Regions from separate parts of the Priestia sp. SRI_019 genome, predicted to be linked through region 1. Evidence: riboswitches for the same ligand, from Rfam matches in the RefSeq annotation. Region 1 holds a riboswitch; the other holds the start of a gene.
What was found. A riboswitch is a leader RNA that binds a small molecule or an ion and turns the genes downstream of it on or off. The one in region 1 is predicted to bind S-adenosylmethionine.
Positions count from the first base shown of each region.

Region 2: linked by a shared signal. The riboswitch ahead of AC2YJL_RS13175 (Na+/H+ antiporter NhaC family protein) and the one ahead of mtnW (2,3-diketo-5-methylthiopentyl-1-phosphate enolase) in region 1 are both predicted to bind S-adenosylmethionine.

Region 1 is NZ_JBYCZN010000002.1:1,452,554-1,457,268, forward strand. It holds gene AC2YJL_RS17635 (methylthioribulose 1-phosphate dehydratase) at 1-367, opposite strand, end outside; gene AC2YJL_RS17640 (2-hydroxy-3-keto-5-methylthiopentenyl-1-phosphate phosphatase) at 364-1,029, opposite strand; gene mtnW (2,3-diketo-5-methylthiopentyl-1-phosphate enolase) at 1,026-2,270, opposite strand; SAM riboswitch class I at 2,350-2,456, opposite strand; gene AC2YJL_RS17650 (pyridoxal phosphate-dependent aminotransferase) at 2,587-3,759, opposite strand; gene AC2YJL_RS17655 (carbon-nitrogen family hydrolase) at 3,872-4,654, shown strand.
Region 2 is NZ_JBYCZN010000002.1:563,410-568,124, forward strand. It holds gene AC2YJL_RS13165 (LacI family DNA-binding transcriptional regulator) at 1-473, opposite strand, end outside; gene AC2YJL_RS13170 (hypothetical protein) at 598-726, shown strand; gene AC2YJL_RS13175 (Na+/H+ antiporter NhaC family protein) at 766-2,076, opposite strand; SAM riboswitch class I at 2,162-2,268, opposite strand; gene AC2YJL_RS13180 (ABC transporter permease) at 2,370-3,137, opposite strand; gene AC2YJL_RS13185 (ABC transporter ATP-binding protein) at 3,130-4,041, opposite strand; gene AC2YJL_RS13190 (YtoQ family protein) at 4,212-4,652, shown strand.

The sequences.
Region 1 (4,715 bases):
CTTGACCTTTGAATGAAATAACGCCTTCATCTCCGTACAGTTCAGAGATCACGTTGTTGTCGATTGTATGTACATGAAGGCTGCACCCAGCATTCGTTAAATTGTAAATCTTAACGTGCAGAAGCGTTTCAGCAGAAGGCTTTAAATGCGTGTCTTCTGCAGGCTTTCCGTATTGATCAACTAATAAAAAATCTTCATTTGTACGTTTTCGTTTGTCTTTTCCACTTGCTGATACAAAGAAAGTTGTCGGGTTTTGGTCCACTTTAATTGCTAAGTTTCCGCTTGTACCAAAGAACCAATCGCGCTCTGCCAGCTCATCTTTTATATCCGCAAGCTCGTGTAATCGCTGCTGAGCCATAATACTCATGCTTTCACCTCTTCTGTTAATTCTTGTAAATGGCGAATCACATCATAAAAAGTAGAAAAAGGACGATACGGTAGAGATAGCTCTTCACATTTTTTGATTAAAAAGTCACGTGCAATGACCGTATCAGCTAATTTGGCAGCCTGCAAATCCGTAATGGAATCGCCAATAACAACCGTATGATCTCTTTCATCTGAAAGATGGCGAATAATCGTTGGCTTACAGCAGCCGCAGTCATTTGTACACTGTTTATCACATGTATGAGGCCACGTAATGGAAATATGCTCACCGGAAAAATCAGATCCGTTGCAGTAGAGCATTTCCTCTGCAACTCGATTTCCCAAAAGTGGTTTTACAAAAAAGTCAATTCCTCCGCTTACAATATAAAGCGGAATATGGTGCTCTTTTGTATAGGCAATAAAATCATCAAATCCATCTCGAATAGCAGACGTCTCTAAAATATAAGAAATAATATCTTCTTTTAATTCCACGGGGAGCAAGGCAAACATTTGCCCTACTCCTTCTTGAATGGAGACACGCTGTGCCAACACGTCGTCTTTAATACTTTCCCACTCCGGAGGAGCAAATTGTTTCATAATAGCAATAATGTTATCGCTATTTGTAATTGTTCCATCAAAGTCACAAAAGATTTTTAACGATGTCATGCTTTCACCTCTACTGTTCCCCATAGTTGCAAAGCTTTTTGCAACTCTTTTGATTCTTCAGCTTTTTCGGCTAATGTTTGATGAGAGAGTACTGCATCTATCGCCGCACGGAATGCTTTTCCTCCTCCGATAGCTCCGTCTGGATGACCGTGAACTCCGCCTCCTGCATTAATAATGCTGTCGATTCCAAAGTCCTTCACAAGCTGCGGTACCATTCCAGGATGAATTCCTGCTGAAGGAACCGGGAAAGACTGCTTATATTTGTATACAGGACGCGTTAATTCGTAGGCAATGCCTGTCGTATCTTCAAGAGAAAGCGCTACGCTTCCGTATGGTGATGGAAACAGAGAGAAATCCGCTCCGGCTAAACGCAATAGCTTTCCAAGCAGTAATGAATTTGAAAAACCGTAAAACTCTGATGGCGTAAGCGCTCCGCTAACAGCTGGGTGTGCCATAATCGGCAAGTTAATTTCATCGTCTTCTCGAAGTGCCTGCAGTACGTCTAACCCGTAAGCAAATACATTGAATAAAAGAGCATCGGCTCCTAGCTCAGCTGCTTTTCTCGCTTTTTCTTTTAATTCAAACGTTCGACCCGTTAAATTAACAGCATACAGCGTGCGGTGTCCCGTTTTTTCGTATACTTCATTCAGTACTTTTTTCCCTTCTGTAACGCGAGCTTCAAAAGGTGTTCGTTCACTATCAAACAAAATCTCGTCGTCTTTAACCAAATCCACTCCGCCAAGCGCTTGCTCACGCAGCTGAGTTGTTATGTACGTCATATCTCTTCCAATCACGCCTTTAAAAATACTCATCACAAGCGGACGGTCATAAACGCTTAGTTTCTCTCGGATACCTTCTATTCCAAAGCGCGGGCCTGGGAATTGAGCTAATAATTCAGCAGGAAAATCCAAGTCTAATAATTTCACTTTTCCATCAAGTGATAGTTTTCCGAAAACCGTAACTAGAATAGCCGGTAAATCTTTTGAAAAGTTGGCAGTTGGATACGCAATTTTGACAATTGCCTGCTTAATTTCTCCGCCTAAATATCCGTTTACACGTTCGCAATCTTGAAGCTCAGTTACGGAAACGACGCGCCCTTTATGCTTTTGAAGCTGCTGTTGATCTAAAAGCGGCAGATCTGTCCATGAGCCGACGGTTAGTCCTAAAGCAATTCCTTCCGCTTTTTTATGAAAATTTCTTTTATTATCGTGTAGTAAGTAGCTTGCAACGATTTCACTCATTATGCTAAAAACTCCCTTGCTGTTTAATATCGTTAATAAAAAAACCTCTTCTGTGATTAAGAAGAGGCTTTCGTTGCTCTTCTTATCTCTCAGCTGCTGCTGCAAGAATTAGCACCGTGCTTAACATGCGTTAAGTCGGTTGCCGGGCTTCATCGGGCTAGTCCCTCCACCTACTCTTAATAAGAAAGTTGCTATTTATTTAAATTAAATTCATAGATTATATACTAAATAAAAAATACCGCTAGGATTTATCGGTTATTAATCTCGTTAACTTCTTACATATTAAGCCAACTCAAAAAGGATTGTCAATGCGTTTTTAAAATAAATCTAATTTTTTTATTCGAGATACAGCTTCTCTCATGCGCTCTTCATCCGTCAGCAGTCCTACGCGCACATAGCCTTCACCATATGTTCCAAAGCCTACTCCAGGCGCCACTACAACGTGAGCTTTTTCAAGAAGTAAATCTGAAAACTGTTCAGAAGTATATCCTTCAGGAACTTTTAGCCATGCAAAAAAGGAGCCCGCTGGAGATGTAACATCCCAACCAATTTCTCGAAGCCCTTGAATAAAGGTATTGCGTCTAGATTCATAGCGCTTAACTAAATCATTTACACATTGTTGAGACTCCAACAGAGCTGCGGCGGCTGCCTCTTGAACCGCCCCAAAGAGGCTGACATACATATGATCTTGAAGAAGATTAATAGCTTCTACAACACTTTCATTTCCTACAGCAAATCCAACTCGCCATCCCGCCATGTTATACGTTTTAGAAAGAGTATAAATTTCAATTCCCGTCTCTTTTGCACCAGGAGTCTGTAAAAAGCTGATTGGCTTTTTACCATCAAATCCAATTGCTCCGTAGGCAAAGTCGTGTACCACACAAATATCGTGCTTGGCAGCAAACGCCACGGTGTCTTCAAAAAATTCTGCCGTTGCCACTGCACCGGTAGGATTATTGGGATAGTTTAAAAACATGAGCTTTGCCTGTTCTTTAGCACGTTCACTTACCTCTTCGTATACGGGTAGAAAATGATTTTCAGCCGTGAGCGGCATCACTTCCATCTTTGCTTTTGCAAGCTCTACTCCAGACCAGTAATCAGGATACCCAGGATCCGGAACCAGCACCGTATCTCCAGGGTTTAATAAGCACTGCGGGATTTCAACAAGTCCACCCTTTCCGCCAAATAAAATAGCTACTTCTTTTTCAGGATCCACATCAACGCCATATTCTCGTTTATAAAAAGTCGCAACGGCCTCTTTTAAAAACTGGTGCCCCCGAAATGGAGAATATTTATGATGCATAGGATTAGCACTTGCTTTTTGCAGTGTTTCTACAATATGTGAAGGAGTAGGCTGATCAGGATTTCCCTGCCCTAAGTTAATAACGTCGTGCCCTTGGGCCATTACTTTTCCTACCTTGCCTACAAGTGATGCAAAAAATTGTTTTGGTAAACTTTTTAATAGTTCCGATTGCTCAAATTGTTTCATCATCGCACACCTTCTCAAAAAATTCTTGAAATTCTAGTCACAAATAATATATTGTAATACTCAACTTGTAAAGTCATTTTTTTCAACTACTAAAAAAAGGACGGATGATAAAGTGAGTGTAAAAATTACGTGTTTGCAGCTTGATATTGCGTTTGGAAACCCAACTAAAAACCGAAAATATATCGAACAAAAAATGACGGAAGCCCTGAAAGAAAACCCTGATATCCTTGTGCTTCCTGAGCTATGGGATACAGCTTATGATTTGACGCGGCTAGACGAAATTGCAGATGATGAAGGGCAGCAAGCCAAGCAATTAATCTCTCAGTTTGCTAAAACGAACGAAGTAAATATCGTGGCAGGTTCGATCGCGAAAAAAACAGAGCAAGGCGTCACGAATACGATGTATATTTTTGACCGAAAAGGTCGTGAAGTATCACAATACAGTAAGCTGCACTTATTTAAATTAATGGATGAACACCTGTATTTAGAAGCAGGAACAGCAAAAAATCTTTTTACACTTGAACAGTCTTTATGCGCAGGAGTTATTTGTTACGATATTCGTTTTCCAGAATGGATTCGGGTTCATACTAGCAGCGGAGCAGAAGTCTTGTTTGTTGTCGCTCAGTGGCCGGCTCCAAGACTTGCCCACTGGAAAGCACTGCTTATTAGCCGTGCAATCGAAAATCAATGCTACGTAATCGCATGTAATCGTGTAGGCCAAGATCCTAATAACACATTTGCCGGACATTCCTTAGTCATCGATCCGTGGGGAGAAATAATCGCTGAAGCTGGCGATAGCGAAGAACTTTTAAGTGCTGACGTTAACCTGGAACTTGTAAAAGAAATTCGCAAACAAATTCCTGTCTTTACAGATCGCCGTACAGAATTTTATTAATTATGTATTGACAGCCGTTTTTTTGCATGATACGATTTTCACCAGATATCATAAAATATTC
Region 2 (4,715 bases), 890 kb from region 1:
TGATCAACGTATACGGAGCGAATAGAACGATTCTGTACGTTTTCGCACACGGCTATCGGTCCGTACTGCTGATAATATTCAATCGTGCTCCAGCTGCTTGCTCTAGAACAAATAATCACTCCATCAACTTGCTTTGTTTTCAGCATATGAAGCGCTTCTTCTTCTTTTTTTACATCATAGTTCGTCTGACAAATAACAAGCTGATACTGCTTTTCTAACGCTTGAGAGGCGACTCCTTCTAAAAGCAAGCTGAAATACGGATGATTAATAAAAGGCAAGACGACGGCAATCATATTTGTTTTCCCTTTTGATAAGTGAACGGCATTAATGTTTTGTTCATAATTAAGTTCGTGAATAACCTGCTCTACCAGCCGGCGTTTTTCTTCTTTTACATACGGATGATGATTTAGCACCCGTGATACGGTCGAGACAGATACACCAGCTTTTTTTGCGATATCTCGGATATTTGTCATGTTTTCACCTTTTTCTCTTGCGCTGAAACGCGTTTCATACTTTATTCTCATTATAAAGTGAAACAGCAAGAAGCTAAACCCGTTACCATCGTGTTTTTATTCATTTACGTAAGGAGGCCATTTCATGGGTATTTTATTATTCATTTTATTATGCGGAATTGAAATTGGAGGAGCGGCTTATGCACTTAAACAGAACGAGACGCTTTGGAAGGAGTTAGATGATGAAAAGCCGACTGATTTTTTTAAACAGTAAAAAACCCTTAAAAAGAACATTCTTTTTAAGGGTTTGATATTACGCAGCTTCTTTAGATGACTTTGACTTTTTATTTAAACGAGGAAATCCAATTACAATTGCAATGATCCCGCAAACCGCTGTTAACATTGGGTAGAATGTAAATGGAATAATCTCAATCGGTGAAACTTTAGCAAATCCTGCTGCGAGAAGCATTTGTGCGCCGTAAGGGATAAGCCCTTGAACGCTGCATGAAAACAAGTCAAGCAGACTGGCTGATTTACGATTATCAATTGAATATTTATCAGAGATTTCTTTTGCTAACGGACCTGCTGTAATAATTGAAATCGTGTTATTAGCCGTCGCTAAATTAGTTAAACTTACCAGTCCAGCGATGCTGAATTCGCCGCCTTTTTTTGTTTGAATGCGTCGTGTTAATAAATTCAATAAGAACTGAATACCGCCGTTATAGCGAATAAGCTCAACCATTCCGCCGATTAGCAGAGATAAAATAATTAACTCTGACATTCCGCCAATACCTTCTGTCACAGTTTTAGCAAGAGAAGAAAGCGTGTAGCTTCCGTCAGCTAATCCAATCACGCCGGCTAATACAATTCCTCCGGTTAAAATGCTTAATACGTTTGCACCAAATATGGCAGCAACGAGTACGCCGACATAAGGCAAGATTTTAAACCAGCTAAAATCTTTAATTTCTACTGATGACGTATTGCCTAGCGTCATTACAAGCAATAAAATTACCGTAACAATCGCTGCAGGAAGGACAATAAAAAAGTTTACTTTTAATTTATCTGACATATTTGTTTTTTGCGTACGAACTGCTGCAATGGTCGTATCAGAGATTACGGATAAATTATCTCCAAACATGGCACCACCAACAACGGCAGCAATTGCTAATGTAATGGATACATGCGCTTGCTCACTGATTCCTACAGCAATAGGTCCTAGCGCAGCGATTGTTCCCATTGACGTTCCCATCGAAATTGAAATGAATGCGCCAATAACAAAGATTCCGACTACCACTAAGCTTTGCGGAAGCACAGACAGAGCTAAGTTTACAGTTGAATCAACAGCTCCCATGCCTTTAGCAACTTGAGAAAAAGCACCTGCTAAAATAAAAATAAGCACCATAATAATGATATCAGGATGCCCTGCTCCTTTAGCAAAACGTTCCACTTTTACATTAAGTGAATCTTTGCGGTTCATAGCCAGCGCTACAATAGCTGCAATGATAATGGCTACTAATACAGGCAGCTTATAAAAATCTCCCGTTATAATTCCTGATCCGACAAACAGGACTAAAAAGACGCCCAGCGGCAACAGCGCCCAGCCGTTTCCTTTTTGTTGTTCCATTCTTAACACCTCTTGTTTACGTAATAAAAAAAGACCTCTTCTTATTGATAAGAAGAGGTCTCTTATTTGTATCATAAGATTACCCTTCTCATCTTCCAAACGAAACATCGTCTGCTGGATTTGGCACCGCACTGCGTACAGCCAGTTGCCGAGACATCATAGGGCCAGTCCCTCCGTCTCTCTTGATAAGAAGTTTATAGTTGTTTTAAAAATAGTCTTTCACTACTGTAATCTCTTTTTATTTAATTGTCAAATGCTATTTTAGAAAAATGTATAGTGCGAAAATTCTCACATCAGTTAGCTACGTCACGTTTTAAAAACGCTGCCCATGCCACGCCCATAAAGAAGACAAAATGCGCGACCAAGATGAAAATTGAAAATGGAATTGTCATGCTGTCAAACGTCGTCTTCATTCCGTCCATATACTGAAGAAAGTCCGTGTTGGCAAATAATAGAAATTTACCCCACCATAAACCTAGCTCTGATACTAGTGCAGTTACCGCTTTAGCCCCGATACTTACGACAATAGCTAGACTTGAAGCAAGCGCGCTGTTTCTAAATAAAGACGACAGCATGAATGCAAACGTCATCATCATAAACGTTTCCATATACGCGCTGTCATAGGTAAGCGTAATATGTTTAAGCAGCTGCGCATCTCCTTCTAGACTGGCAAATCCAAAGAACAATGCTCCCCATACAAACGAAAAAAGCAAATAGCTCAGCAAATAATACAAGCTAATTAAAATGAGCGTTATGTACTTCGATGCTAAAATCGTTGAACGTCTAGCCGGACGAATTAACAGAAGCTTAATGGTACCTGCTTCAAACTCTTTTGCAACCATTGACCCTCCAACAGCAAGCGCGAAAAATTGAACAAGAATGAGCATACCTGAACTAAATGACAGGAAGTTCAAAATGTTGTCTTCCGTTCCTGCACTGTTTGACACTTTCTTTATTAAAAGAGCCATACAAAGAGTTAAAATGCCGATTGTGATAAACGTGATTTTTGTACTTCTTTTGTGAAACCATTTCATATGTTCATTTTGAATTAGCTTAAGCATGGTGCTCTCCTTCCGTAACGGACATAAACGAATCTTCAAGCGTCTCATAAACAGGTGTAATTCGGTAGACTAAAATACCGCTATCTACTAATTTTCTATTTACAGCTGGAATTTGCTCTTTTACAATCGCCACGTCGATAATATCTGATCTCATCGTTATTTCAAATTCTTGTGATAAAAGATCCGCTGCTTTTTGCGCGTCAGACACTTCAAATTCTACGTGCATTCCTTGATCTTGACGATTTGGAGATAGATCTTGAACGGCTTTTAACTCACCGTCTTGAATGATACCAACGCGGTCACATAGTGCTTCTACTTCTTTTAATAAGTGGCTCGCGATTAAGATTGAAATTCCTTCTTCCCTGCAAAGCGTTTGTAAATATGTACGAAACTCTCTCATTCCCGCTGGGTCTAGACCATTTGTTGGTTCGTCTAGTAAAAGCAATGCAGGCTTATGTAAAATAGCTTGAGCTACTCCTAAACGCTGTCTCATCCCAAGAGAATACGTCTTCACTTTTGCATGAATGCTGTTTTCAAGCTTTACTAAAGCAATCACTTCATCCAAGCGTTCTGATGTGATTCCTTCATGCATATTCGCAAAGTGTTTTAAATTTTGATAGCCCGTCAGATAATCATAAAACTCAGGGTTCTCAATAATCGCGCCAATTGATTTCATTGCTGATGTAAACTGTTCCTTTAAAGGAAAGCCGTTAACGGTAATCGTTCCCTCTGTTTCTTTAATGAGTCCTACGATGGTACGAATTAGCGTTGTTTTTCCAGAACCGTTCGGACCAAGCAATCCGAAAATCTCACCGCGCTCAACCGATAAGGATACATCATGCAAAATGGTTTTCTTCCCAATTACTTTACTGACATGATCTACTTGTAGCACTGTTTCTGTCATCATGTACATCCTTTCTTTAATTAGCAATACGCCTTCTATTGTTTCTCTTTTTTAACTATTTGTCTACTATAACCTTATTTTTGGAAAAGTAGCCCATTCAAATCATTCGTATTATCCGCTTACATTTGATAAAATAAAACAAATCTTAGTTAGAGGAGGACTTCTACATAATGAACTTAACCGTATACCTTGCCGGGCAAATTCACGATAACTGGCGAGACGAAATTAAAAACCAAGCAGAACAATTAAACCTTCCCCTTACCTTTGTCGGTCCCATGACAGACCATGACCGCTCCGACAACATTGGAGAAGAAATTTTAGGAAAACAGCCTAACGCTGTCTTAAAAGATGAGGCTGCTTCTCAAATTAATAATTTACGTACGCAGGTGCTCCTTAAAAAATCTGATGTGGTTATTGCTTTATTTGGCGAAAAATACAAGCAGTGGAACAGCGCAATGGATGCGGCGACAGCCATCGCATTAGATAAACCGCTAATTTTGGTTCGCCCTGAAAAACTGCACCACCCGCTTAAAGAACTGTCAAACAAAGCGCAAGTTGTAGTCGAAACGCCAGAACAGGCTCTTCAAGCATTAGCTTATATTTTTGAATAACAACAAATAAGAGCTGTCGAAAACCGACAGCTCTTATTTGTTGTTTCTTAAAGACTCTGTACG